DNA from 3 places in the Micromonospora sp. NPDC050980 genome. Region 1 is predicted to be linked to each of the others. Evidence: riboswitches for the same ligand, from Rfam matches in the RefSeq annotation. Region 1 holds a riboswitch; each other region holds the start of a gene.
What was found. Region 1 has a riboswitch for cyclic di-AMP ahead of AB0H28_RS12225 (hypothetical protein). Riboswitches for the same ligand answer to the same signal wherever they lie in the genome.

Region 2: another riboswitch for cyclic di-AMP. It lies ahead of AB0H28_RS20895 (hypothetical protein); the one in region 1 lies ahead of AB0H28_RS12225 (hypothetical protein).
Region 3: another riboswitch for cyclic di-AMP. It lies ahead of AB0H28_RS29615 (C39 family peptidase); the one in region 1 lies ahead of AB0H28_RS12225 (hypothetical protein).

The regions. Positions count from the first base shown of each region.
Region 1 covers NZ_JBFAGS010000006.1:96,968-101,309, reverse strand. Annotated here, with positions in the region: gene AB0H28_RS12225 (hypothetical protein) at 90-1,178, opposite strand; cyclic di-AMP (ydaO/yuaA leader) riboswitch at 1,183-1,313, opposite strand; gene AB0H28_RS12220 (cation diffusion facilitator family transporter) at 1,460-2,374, opposite strand; gene AB0H28_RS12215 (AAA family ATPase) at 2,451-4,342, opposite strand, start outside.
Region 2 covers NZ_JBFAGS010000014.1:58,852-63,193, reverse strand. Annotated here, with positions in the region: gene AB0H28_RS20915 (heavy metal translocating P-type ATPase) at 1-1,251, opposite strand, end outside; gene AB0H28_RS20910 (heavy-metal-associated domain-containing protein) at 1,325-1,531, opposite strand; gene AB0H28_RS20905 (metal-sensitive transcriptional regulator) at 1,611-1,910, shown strand; gene AB0H28_RS20900 (YibE/F family protein) at 1,948-3,231, shown strand; cyclic di-AMP (ydaO/yuaA leader) riboswitch at 3,386-3,516, shown strand; gene AB0H28_RS20895 (hypothetical protein) at 3,521-4,342, shown strand, end outside.
Region 3 covers NZ_JBFAGS010000046.1:49-4,390, forward strand. Annotated here, with positions in the region: gene AB0H28_RS29615 (C39 family peptidase) at 197-1,054, opposite strand; cyclic di-AMP (ydaO/yuaA leader) riboswitch at 1,264-1,404, opposite strand; gene AB0H28_RS29620 (hypothetical protein) at 1,712-2,470, opposite strand; gene AB0H28_RS29625 (hypothetical protein) at 2,667-3,041, opposite strand; gene AB0H28_RS29630 (acyltransferase) at 3,183-4,342, opposite strand, start outside.

The DNA.
Region 1 (4,342 bases):
AGTCGTCTCATGCCCCGATCGTCACCCGCCGCGCCGCCCGCGTCGTGGCCCGGGCGGCGACACCCGGCGTACGCCGTGGGGCGTGGTGCTCAGTACACCGACAGGTGCACGTGGTTGGTGTGGTCGCTGGACGGGTCGCCGTTGCCGCCGCTGTACGACTTCCAGCCGCTGCTGGGCAGCCAGATCCGCCGGAACCAGATCACGTAGAGCACGGCGAGCGGGTCGGCGTTGCGGATGAAGTACGCGGCCAGGTTGTTGCCGTACGTCTTGTCGCCGCCGCTGGCGACGCCGCCGAAGCCGTTCTTCTGCGCCGCGAAGTCGCAGGCCCGCCCCTTCGGGTGCTCGCCCGAGCCGCTGGGCCGGTGACAGGAGACGTACCGGGTGAAGCCGGCCGCCTTGGCCTGTTGCAGCGCGTGCAACGTGCGCGGCGTGATGCAGCCGCTGGCCGGCGTCGGGTCGTTGACGCTGCACGACTCCGCCGGCCAGGAGCCGTCGGAGTTGCGCCGGGCCGGCTTCGCGTTCGCCGTGGACGTGCCCCGGACGCTGTCGCCGTCGTCGCTGTCGCGGCTGGTGGAGCTGCGGTTGTTCGCCACCTCCAGCGCGCGTTCGGCCTGCTCCTTGCGCTTGCCCATGACCGTGACCTGCTTGCGCTGTTCCCGGATCTCGCCGTCGAGGGCGGTGCGGGTGCGGATCGCCTCGTCCCGGGTGGCGATCAGGTCGCGTAGCGCCCGGTCCTCGTGCGCGGCGACCGTCTCCAGGGCCGCGGCCCGGTCCATGAAGCCTTCCGGGCTGCGGCTGCCGAGCAGCGCCGCGGCGGTGCCCATCCGGCCGGTGCGGTAGGCCACCTGGGCGATCTCGCCGACCTTGGCGTCGCGTTCGGTCAGCTCCCCGTCGATCGTCCGGAGCCGGTCGTTGAGCTGCTTCTGCCGGGTCACCGAGCGGTTCAGTGCGGCCTTGGCGTCCAGCCAGCCCTTGCTGGCCGCGTCGAGTTGGGCGCGCAGGGTCGGGGTGCCGCCCTCGTCGTCGCCGGGCGCGGCGGCCAGCAGGCCGGTCGGTGGGGCCGACCGGGCCGCGACGGCGGGGGAGACCGGCGCGGTGCCGACGCCGAGGGCCAGGGTCGCCACGAGCAGGGCCGCCAACCGGGCGGCCGTCCGTCGTACAGGTGCCGCTGTGGGCATTCAGGTTTCCTTCCGTCAACCGCCGACCGGGTTAGCTGACGGGTTCGGGACGGAAGATCCCTACCGCTGACGCGGATGCACCCCACGTACGTGGTTCCCCGGCTCGCCCTGCGGGCGATTAGGCGCCGGCCGCGCCCACGGGCGCCGGAGTGGCGCTCGCGGTGTGGCCGCGACCGAGCCTACCGGCGCTGCCCGGGGCCGGCTCCACCGACCGGAACCAGCTACCCAGACAAAACCGGCGTAAGCTAACAATAACCACAAGGATTTAAGGCTGTCCTCAATTACCACTCGGTCGGGCCGCAGGTCCCGGCCGACGCTCCGGGTTCGACCTGCAACGTGGCGTGGTCGATCGAGAAGTCCTCGTGCAGCGCGGCCCGGGCGGCGCCCAGCACGGCGGCCACCTCGGCGTCCGCGTCGAGGGCCAGGTGGGCCGAGGCGACGTCCATGCCCGAGGTGAGCGTCCAGACGTGCAGGTCGTGCACCTCCGCCACGCCGGGCACCGCGGCCAGCCGGTCGTGCACCGCGGTCACCTGGAGGTGCTCCGGGGCGGCCTGCACCAGGATGCGCACCGCGGCGCGGCCGAGCCGCCAGGTGCGCGGCAGGATGAACAGGCCGATCGCCACCGCGACCACCGGGTCGGCCCACCACCAGTCGGTGAGGGCGATGACCAGCGCGGCGCCGATCACGCCGAGCGAGCCGAGCAGGTCGCCCAGCACCTCCAGATAGGCCCCGCGCAGGTTGATGCTCTCCTGCGCGCCGGAGCGCAGCAGCGCGAACGCGGCGATGTTGGCCAGCAGGCCGAGCACGGCGACCACGAGCATCGGCCCGGCGAGCACCTCCGGCGGCTCGCCGAAGCGGCGTGCCGCCTCGATCAGGACGTAGATCGCGACGGCGCCGAGCAGCACCGCGTTGGCCAGCGCCGCGAGCACCTCCAGCCGGTAGAGCCCGAAGGTGCGCTGCGGGTCGGTGCGGGCACGCCGGGTGGCGCTGATCGCCGCGAGCGCCATGCCGATGCCGAGGACGTCGGTGAACATGTGCCCGGCGTCGGAGAGCAAGGCGAGCGAGCCGGTCGTGACGGCGGTCACCGCCTCGACCAGCATCAGCGCGGTGAGCAGCGCGAAGGCGGCCCAGAGCCGCCCCGCGTGCCGCTGCGCCGCGTTGGCGACCGCACCGCTGTGGTCATGACCTGCGCCCACGCGCACACCCTCCGTCCCGTGCCTCGGCCGGAACCAATCTATGCTCACATCGCTATGTGTGCAACTGAGGGTGGGATCATCCCACCGGGTCGAGCGTGGTCAGGCGCTGGGTGGCCCGGGAGAGCGCCACATAGAGCGTGCGGACCCCGGAGCCGGGGTCGGCCCGGATCTCGCCCGGCGCGACCAGCACCACCCCGTCGTACTCCATGCCCTTTGCCTGCAGGCTGGTCACCACCTGGAGGCGGCCGGCGCCGAGCGCGCCCAGCCAGCCGGCCACCTCGTCCCGGCGCGGCACCGGCGTGATCACCCCGACCGTGCCCTCCACCTCGGCCAGCAGCGCCCGGACCGCCTCCACCGTGGCCGCCGGCAACTCGGCCGCCGGCACGACGCGCTGCACCGGCGGTACGCCCGTCGAGCGCACCGCGTCCGGCAGCGCCAGGTCCGGGTACAGCCGACGGATCTCCGCCGCCGCCACGGCGAAGATCTCCGCCGAGTTGCGGTAGTTGGTGGTCAGCTCGTAGCGGCGCCGGCGGCGCCGCCCCAACGCCTCGTCCCGGGCCCGGTCCAGCTCCTGCGGGTCACCGGTCCAGGCGGTCTGCGCCGGATCGCCGACCACCGTCCAGGACGCCAGCCGCCCGCGCCGCCCGACCATCCGCCACTGCATCGGCGAGACGTCCTGCGACTCGTCCACCACCACGTGCGCGTAGTCGCGGTAGTCCGCCGGGCGCTCCCGGGTCGCCGCCCGCGCGGCGCGCTGCCGGTCGGCGTACGTGCTCAGCTCGCGCACGCCGCCGGCGAGCTGGTACGGGTCGCGCTTCGGCTTCGCCCGCCGCACCGGCGTGCCGAGCAGCGCGTCCAACTCGTCCAGCAGGGCGATGTCGGCCACGGTCAGCCCGTCGCTGTCGAGCGTCCGGTAGGCGTCGGTGAGCAGCCGGATCTCGGCCGGGGAGAGGACCCCGCCGGCGTACCGGCGCAGCCGCTCCGGCCGGGCCAGCCAGCCCAGCACGTGCCGGGGATGCAGCCGGGGCCACCAGCTCTTGAGGAACTCGCGGAACTCCGGCCGCTCGATGATCTCGTCCTCGAACGCGGGCTGCTCCGGCAGCCGGCCCACCCGCAGCGTGCGGGCCTGCGCGTAGAGCGCCGCGAGCACGGCGTCGAACGCCGCCCGGCGCACCTCGTTGCGGCGCGCGCCCCGGGTCAGCGTCCGGTCCCGCACCGCGTCCAGCGCCCGGCGGTCCAGCCGCAGCAGCTCGCCGCGGTAGAGCAGGCGCAGCTCCGCCGGGGAGTCCGGCACCGCGTCCCGGGCCGCGCGCTCCAACACCCGGCGCATCCGCAGCGAACCCTTCACCGCCGCCACCTCCGGCGGGTCCGTCCGGGTCGCGGACAGGCCCGGGAAGAGCGAGCCGAGCGAGTGCAGGGTGGCCGTCTCCTCGCCGAGCGAGGGCAGCACCGACGCGATGTACTCGACGAACACGCCCGACGGTCCGACCACCAGGATGCCGCCGCCGGCATACCGGGCCCGGTCCGAATAGAGCAGGTACGCGGCCCGGTGCAACGCCACCGCCGTCTTGCCGGTGCCCGGTCCGCCGGAGACGATCGTGACGCCGTTGCCGGGCGAGCGGATCGCCTCGTCCTGCTCCCGCTGGATGGTCGCCACGATGTCGCGCATGCCCCGGCCGGTGGCCCTCGACAGCGTGGCCAGCAGCGCGCCGTCGCCGACCACCGCCATGTCCGGCCCGGCGGCGTCCGGGTCCAGCAGGTCGTCCTCGATCCGGGTGACCCTCTCGGCGGTGGACTGGATCGTGCGCCGGCGCACCACGCCGCGCGGCTCGGCCGGCGTGGCCTGGTAGAACGCGGCGGCGGCGGGCGCCCGCCAGTCCACCACAAGCGTCTCGGCGTCGTCGGCGCGCACCCCCAGCCGGCCCACGTGCAGCACCTGCCCGGTACGCAGGTCCAGCCGGCCGAAGA
Region 2 (4,342 bases), on a different contig from region 1:
CCCGGTGCCTACCAGCAGCGCGGTCGGCGTGGCCAGGCCCAGCGCGCACGGGCAGGCGATGATCAGGACGGCGACGGCGGCGGTGAACGCGGCGGTCGGCCCGGCGCCGGAACCGAGCCACCAGCCGAGCGTGGCGAGGGCCAGCACGATCACGATCGGCACGAAGACGCCGGAGATCCGGTCGGCGAGCCGCTGCACCGCAGCCTTGCCGGCCTGCGCCTGCTCCACCAGCCGGGCCATCTGGGCGAGCTGGGTGTCCCCGCCGATTCGGGTGGCCCGGACCACGAGCCGGCCGCCCGCGTTGACGGTGGCGCCCACCACCGTGCCTCCCGGCCGCACCTCGACCGGCACCGACTCGCCGGTGAGCATGCTGGCGTCGACCGCCGAGGTGCCCTCCTCGACCACGCCGTCGGCGGCGATCTTCTCCCCCGGCCGGACCACGAACCGGTCGCCGACCGCGAGCTGGTCGACCGGGATCCGCACCTCCTGCCCGCCGCGCCGCACCGCCACGTCCTTCGCGCCCAGTTCGAGCAGGGCACGCAGGGCGGAGCCGGCGGTGCGCTTGGCGCGGGCCTCGAAGTAGCGCCCGGCCAGGATGAAGACCGTCACCCCGGCGGCGGCTTCCAGATAGATGTTGCCGGCACCGTCGCTCCGGGTGATGTCGAAGCGAAACGGGTGCGTCATCCCCGGCATCCCGGCGTCGCCGAGGAAGAGCGCCCAGAGCGACCACCCGAACGCGGCCAGCGTGCCGAGCGAGACCAGAGTGTCCATGGTCGCCGCGCCGTGGCGCAGGTTGACCAGCGCGGCCCGGTGGAAGGGCAACCCACCCCAGACCACCACCGGCGCGGCCAGGGTGAGCGAGGCCCACTGCCAGTAGTCGAACTGCCAGGCCGGCACCATGGCCAGCACGACCACCGGCAGGGTCAGCACGGCGGAGACCCACAACCGGGTACGCGCGCCGCGCAGCTCGTCCACCGGTTCGCCGGTCTCGGCCTCCCGGCTCCGTGCGGGCGGCGGCACCACGGCCGTGTAGCCGGTCTTCTCCACGGTGGCGATCAGGTCGTCCGGCGCGACCTCGTCGACGTAGCGGACGGTGGCCTTCTCGGTGGCGTAGTTCACCGTCGCCTCGACGCCGTCCAGCCGGTTGAGCTTCTTCTCGATCCGGGCCGCGCAGGACGCGCAGGTCATTCCGCCGATCGTCAGCTCGATCAGGTTCGGCGCGGTGGGCAGCGCCTTGCCCGTGGTGGTCATCGCGGTACCTCCCCGCTCGGGTCGCCGGTCGCGTGGCCGGTGTCGTGGTCGGTTTCGGCGGACCGTTTGCCGGTCACGCCCCGACGAGGTCGTAGCCGGCCTCGTCGACGGCGGCGCGGACCGCGCCGGTGTCCAGTGGGTCCTGGCTGGTGACGGTGACCCGGCCGGTGACCAGGTCGACCTGGACGTCGGTGACGCCCGGCAGCGCGGTCAGCTCGGCGCTTACCGCGTTGACGCAGTGGCCGCAGGTCATGCCGTTCACCTGGTAGGTGGTGTCCATCTCGCCCTCCGATCTGATACCCCTAGGGGGTACAAGCCGTACGCTACCATACCCCCGAGGGGTACGCTATCCTCGGCGCATGACCGCGCCGTCCACCCCGACCCGGGGCTACACCGCCAGCAAGGACCAGCTCCTCGCCCGGCTCCGTCGCGTCGAGGGCCAGGTGCGGGGCATCGAGAAAATGGTCGAGGACGACCGTTACTGCATCGACGTGCTGACCCAGATCTCGGCCATCCAGGCCGCACTGGACAAGGTCGCCCTGGGCCTGCTCGACGGCCACGCCCGGCACTGCATGCACGAGGGCGCGGCCGAGGGCCGAGCCGACGAGATGGCCACCGAGATGATGGCCGCCGTCGGCCGCCTGATGAAGCGCGGCTGACCCACCCGACCACCCGCCGTGACAGTTGGGAGACGCCGTGGGCGCCGACCACACCCGACCCGCCCCCGCGCCGCCGCGCGTGCGTCGCCTGCTCCTGGCGACCGTGGTGCCGCTCTTCGTGCTCACCGTGATCGCGGCGCTGGTGCTCTGGCCCAGGCAGGGGCCGGAGCCGGCGGCCGGTGAGAACGTGCCGCGCCACCACGGCACGGTGACCCGGGTGGTGACCGAACCCTGCCCACCGACCCCGGAGGCGCCGGCCGGCGGCGACGGCCCGTGCGGCACCGTCACCGTCGCCGCCGAGCAGGGCCCGGACGCGGGCCGGCTGGTCGAGACGCCGATCCCGGCGGGGCCCGGCGCGCCGCGGATCGAGGTCGGCGACGAGGTGATCCTGGTCGAGCTGACCGACCCGGCCGACCGCACGGTGAAGACCTACAACATCGCCGAGCACCAGCGCGGCACGCCGCTGATCTGGTTGGTGGCGCTCTTCGCCGCCGCGATCGTGGCGTTCGGCCGCTGGCGCGGGCTGGCCGCGCTCGGCGGGCTGGTGGCCAGCTTCGCCATCCTGCTCGGCTTCGTACTGCCCGGGATCTCCGCCGGGCGATCGCCGCTGCCGGTGGCGATCGTCGGCGCCGCGCTGATCATGTTCGTGGTGCTCTACCTGACCCACGGGATCACCGCCCAGACCTCGGTGGCGGTGCTCGGCACGCTCGGCAGCCTGGTGGTCACCGGTGTGCTCGGCACGCTGGCCACCGCCGCCACCCACCTGACCGGCTTCGGCAGCGAGGACGCCACCACACTGTCCATGTTCCAGGGCGACGTGGACCTGCACGGGCTGCTGCTGGCCGGCATCATCATCGGCTCGCTGGGCGTGCTGGACGACGTGACGGTCACCCAGTCGGCGACCGTCACCGAGCTGGCGCGCGCCAACCCGGGGCTGTCCCGGCGGCAGCTCTACCGCGCGGCCACCCGGGTCGGCCGCGCGCACATCGCGTCCACCGTGAACACCATCGTGCTGGCGTACGCCGGCGCCTCGCTGCCGCTGCTGCTCCTGCTGGTCGCCGACTCCCGCCCGGTGGGCGAGCTGCTCACCAGCGAGTTCCTCGCCCAGGAGATCGTCCGCAGCGCGGTGGCCACGCTCGGCCTGATCGCCGCCGTGCCGCTGACCACCGCGCTGGCCGCGGTCGTCACCACCGCCGGCCGGCACGCACCGGACACCGCCCCGCCGCCGGCACCCCCGCCGCCCCGGAGGCGGGACGAGGCGCTGGAGGCGCTCGGCGGGTCGCGGCCCGACGACTCCAGAAGTACGCAGGCCGCATGGTGACACTCCGCAGCGTGACGGCCGACGCAAAACGCGATGCTGCTCACGCTGGGCAACGGTGAATTCTCGCGATTGGTCGGCTTCCGGACGTAGATCCCCGGTCGGGATCTCGGGTAACCTCGCCCCCGGTCACCGCCGAAGGCGCGCACCGGCGCCTGCGGTGCCGCCGCCCAATCGCCTTCGGGCGAGCCGGGGAACCAGGTACATGGGGTGAATCCGCGCGAGCGGTAGGGGCCGCTTCCGTCCCGAACCCGTCAGCTAACCCGGTCGGCGGTCGACGGAAGGGAACACTGTGACGGCACCCCTGCGCCGCTGGTCGACACCCGTGGTGTCCGTGCTCGCCGCGTTCGCCGTGCTGGTCGGGCCGACCCCGGCGACGGCCGCCCCGCACAACGCCGCCCCCAAGCCCTCGGGGCACGCGGAGGACGACGAACCACCGCTCATCACCGAGGCGATCGACTCCGCCAACCGGAACTACCTCCAGGCCAAGGCGAAGCTCGCGAAGTCGGAGGAGCGCCAGAAGCGGCTGGCCGCCGAGAAGGCGGCGGCGGAGGCCGAACTGGCGGCGCTCAGCCCGCAGGTCAACCAGATCGCCGCGCAGTCCTACCGGACCGGTCGGATGGGCGCGATGGCGATGCTGTTGGAGAGCAGGTCGCCCGACTCCTTCGTCAAGCGCGTCAGCGCCCTGGACGAGCTCAACCTCTTCAACGCGCAGCGGCTCGCCGCCATCAACGCCGCCCGGAACCGCGCCGAGCAGGCCAAGATCGCGGCCGACGCCGAGGTGCGCGAGCAGGAGAAGCAGACCAACGCGATGGCCCGCGAGAGGGCGGCGGCGCAGAAGGAGCTGAAGCTGGTCGGCGGGCTGGGCTTCACCGGTGGTCTGGTCTCGGCCACCTCGGCGGTCGCCAGGATCGGCCCGGGCCGCACCGCCGACGGTGGTTGGAAGTCTGAGTCGTGCAGCGAGAACGACCCGACCACCTCCGGCTGTGTCACGCCGCGCACGCTGCACGCGTACAAGGAGGTCAAGCGCACCGGCTTCGACCGCTTCGTGGGCTGTTACCGACCGGGCGGGCCGTGGGAGCACCCCAAGGGCCGGGCCTGCGACTGGTCCCTG
Region 3 (4,342 bases), on a different contig from region 1:
GTCGACGGCTGGCAGGACATGCCCCTGACCGACGCCGCGCAGACCGTCCAGGTCTCCGCCTACCCCGACGCCTACGCCCAGTGGGAGCAGCAGGCGGCAGACCTCGTCCACCAGCACTGGAACAAGTAAGCAGACACGCCGAAGGCCGGCACCCGGAAAGGGTGCCGGCCTTCGACGCGCGTACCGGGAAGGGAGGTCAGGCGGAGTAGCCGCGCGTGGCCATCCAGTTCGCCAGGTCGATCGTGGTCACCCAGTACGACGGCAGCGACGGGTCGGCCGAGTCGGCGATCCGCACGGTCCGGCCGTCGTTCTGGTAGCCGACCACGGCGATGTAGTGGCCGCCCGGGAACGAGTGCCAGCCGCCGTTGGTGTCGGTGGCATCACCGGCGACGTTCGAGACGACCGCCCGCCCGTCGTTGACCGCCCGGACGACGTCGGCCTGGAGCTGGTCGATCTGCCCGCGGGTGGCCGCGCCGGGAATCATTCGCGTCCGGTACGGGTCGCCCTTGACCTGCTGGTTGAGCACCCGGGTGGTGTCCTCGGCGGAGTTGGTGCCCATCTCGGTGGTGCCGAGCGCGACGGCCAGGGTGTCCTGGCTGCGCTCGATGCCGTTGGCGCTGAGCGCGTTGCGCACCGCGGCCGGCCCGCAGTAGTAGTAGGTGGTCTGCGCCTGGTAGTCGTAGTCGAGCACTTTGGTCGACGGCGGCTTCGGCTTGGCCTTGCGGGTGGTGGTGTCCGGGTCGGCGGTCTTCGCCGTCGGTGCGGCGCTGGCGCTGGGCGACGCGCTCGGCGATGCGCTCGGCGACGCGCTCGGCGACGCGCTCGGCGACGGGACGGTGATCCGGGCCTCGCTGCGGCCGGCAGTGTCGCCGAGACGGCCACCGAGGTCGGCCACCGAGGCGGTGTTCTCCTGCCGGACCGGGGCCTCGTCGGCGGTGGTGAGGGCGGCGCCGGTGCCGCCGGCCAGCACGAGGGCGGCTGCCGAACCGGCGATGATCTGGTACGGACGTTCGGTCACGAGGCGCCGCAGTTGACGCTTCAGGTAAGGCTGCACGGTGTTCCTCCACGGGGGGTGAGCGGCACGCGCCGGCCCGGCGCGCGGAGGCACTCACGCGCGCTGGTGGACGGCAGGGCCGCGGGAAGCCACGCCCGGACGGCCGGGCGAGGCAGGGGGTCGGGTGGGCGTCGCCGGTCAGGCGAGCGTCGGCACCCGGAGGCCGTGGAGGCAGGGGGACGATCGGGGGCTGGTGGTCACGAGGATGGAACTCCTTCCGTGGCCGCCGACCGGGTTAGCTGACGGATTCGGGCGGGAAGTACGCCCTACCGCGGCCGTGGCTCGCGGATTCACCCCGGTGTTGCTGTGGGTCCCCGGTTCGTGTGTGCACGATTAGGCGGGTCGGCGCGGCGTCGCCATCGGCGATCGGAAACCGCACCGGACGCGCCGACACTACCGGTGGGTACAGGCCCTGCCAAGCGGCACCACCTGCGTAAACACAACTGCCGACTACGGATTTGGAACAGCCTGTCACTCACTTCCCTCAATGGGACAAGGGGCTGCGACGGGCGCCGGCGGGCGGAAAGAGGGACATCCGGCCGGCGGGGAAACGGGCACCAGGCACCGGACCGGTCATGCGTTCGGGCGACCGCGGGCCGGAGGGCGCAGGTGAGCGGCCTCACCACACTCGGTAACGATTCGGCAGAGGTGGCCCGCTCAGCCCACCCGGGCCGGCCGCCAGCGGGCACCGGACGCGGACGCCGGGGCCGGTACGCGGGTCACCGCCGGGGGCCGGGGCGCCGGAACGGGCCGCAACGCCACCGCAGCCGCAAACGCCTCGGCGGCGAGCGTCCGGGCCGACTCGGCGGCCCGTTCGGCGTCCTGCCAGGCCAGACGCTCCCGTTCGGCGGCCACCTCCCAGCCGGCACGGCGCCCGTCCCGGACCGTGCGGGCCAGCGTGATCTCCTGCTCGGCCGGGTGGCGACGCGGATCCCACCCGTTGCGGTGGGCCAGCACGTCGGCGAGTTGGCGGGCGGTCAGGTCGCCCCGCCAGTGCGCGGCCATGGCGGCGTGGTGCAGCCAGCGTTCCCGGGCCGCGTACTCGGTCGGGGTGCGTGGGGTGCGCGGCGCGGGCAACGCGCCGGCACCGGCCAGACGTCGGGCCGCCGTGTCCGCCTCGTCGTACGCGGTCCAGGCCGTGTCCGCCTCGCTCCGCGCGGTCAGCCACTGCTCGCGGCGGCGGCGGGCGGTCTGCGCCGCGCCGGCGGCGGCCACCGCCACCTCGGCGGCGTAGCGGGTCAGGTCGGCGCGGTGAACGGCTTCGGCGTCGACCGGCTCGACCTCGGTCTCACCGTCGCGTTCGGGACGGGCGACCAGCACGGCGAGCAGGACGAGGGCGAGCACGGTCAGGACCGACCAGATGGCGGCGGCCTCGGGAACCGCGGTGAGGAAGTTGAGGAGAACGGTCTGCGACATGGTCGGCACCTCACGGGAGACGATGGCGGGAGGATCCGCACCGGCCGGTCGGCGCGGGGTCGCGCTCGGGCGGCGCCGGACCACCGAGGGGCGGGTGCGGGGTGAGGTTCGGGTGGATGCGGGCCGGCCGCGCCCGTGGTGGTCAGCGGACGGGTGGGGCCGTGGCGGACCAGGGGCGGGCGGGGCCCGTGACCGGTCAGCGGGCGGGCGGGGCCCGCGGGCCGGCCGGTGCCGCCGATTGCCCGGCCGGGATCGGGAACGGACCGGTCGGCGCGACGGCGGCGCCCGCCAGCGGCGGTTCCGCGACGCCGGCCGGGTCGCTCTGCCGGGTGAGGTCGCGTTGCCGGGCGGCGGGGGAGTCGTCGCGCTCCGGTCGCGGGACGGTCGGCGTGCCGACGGCGGCGCGGACCGTCAGGCCGGCGGCCGGGCCACCCGACGCCGGTGCGGCCACACCCGCCGGCAGCGTGGCGGTGCCGAGCGAGAAGGCGACCACCACGGCCAGGCTGGCCAGCATCCGTGCCGCCCAGCGCGCCACCCACCACACGGGACAGGTGAGCGCGATCGGAAGCACGGGTACAAATTACCGCCGATTCCACAGTGCCGCACCGTCGCCGGGCGTGTCGCGACACCGCCGGGCAGGAACGCCACCGGTAGAGACGCCGGCGGGTAAGGACGCCACCGGGCGGGAACACCAGGGAGCCGGTCGGGCCGCTCAGTCCGGTCGGCGCCGCCCGGCGTACTCGATCGGGCGGGAGGTGTCGTCGGCGGCCGACCTCGGCGCCGGCACACCCGGCGCGGCGGCCGGCGCCCGGCGGCGGGACGGGCCGAGGCGGCGCATCATCGGCACCTCCACCCAGCGGTGCAGGGCGGCGGCGAGCGCCAGGGTGAGCAGCAGGAAACCGAGCACCGCGACCGGACCCCGCCAGCCCGGCAACCCGGTGCCCCAGTCGCCGGTGAGCCGCAGGACGGTCACCATGACCAGCACGTGGACCAGATAGAACGCGAACGAGACCTCGCCGAGCCAGACCATCGGACGGGATCGCCAGGGGGTCCGCCGGCCCCGCACGTCGGCGTCCGCCGCGGCGGCGATGACCAGCAGGTACGCCACGGCGAGCAGCGCCGCCCACAGTTCGGCCCGGATCCACAGTGCGGCGATCACCCAGGTGGCGACGAAGAGCAGGCTGGCCGCGGGGAGGTTGGGGCCACGCCAGCGCTGGCGGCGCATCAGCTCGGCCGCGGCGGCGCCCATCCAGAACTCGAAGGACCGGGTGACCGGGAAGATCTGGGTGAACCACCACCGCTGGTCCTCGGGCACCAGGTGCTGACCGGGCCAGAGCGCCAGGATCAGCAGCGGCGCGGCGACCAGCGCCACCCGCAGCCAGCCGGTGCCGGCCCGGCGCAGCCACGGCACCACCAGCGGCAGGCACAGATAGAAGGCCAGCTCGCAGGAGAGCGACCAGCTCACGTTGTTGACGCTGTAGAAGTAGCCGTTGAGCGGGATCCACGCCTGGACCAGGAACAGGTTGCCGATCGCGGCCCACGGCAGGATCGGGTCGGCGAACCAGGCCGCCACGGCCAGCGCCGCCACGAACGTCACCAGGTGATTCGGGTAGATCTTGGCGAACCGGCGGCGCAGGAACGTCCGCGCGCGCTCGCCGTCCCGGTACGACCAGACCAGCACGAACCCGCTGAGGACGAAGAAGAACTCGACCCCGGAGAGGCCGAGGCTGAACGCCTTGTCCACCACCGCCTTCCACTGCGGCTCGGCGATGATCCGCATGGTGCCGGCGTGGAAACCGAAGACCAGCAGGGCGGCGATCCACCGCAGCCCGGTCAGCGACGGCAGCCGCGGCGCGCGGGTGGTGGTCGGGG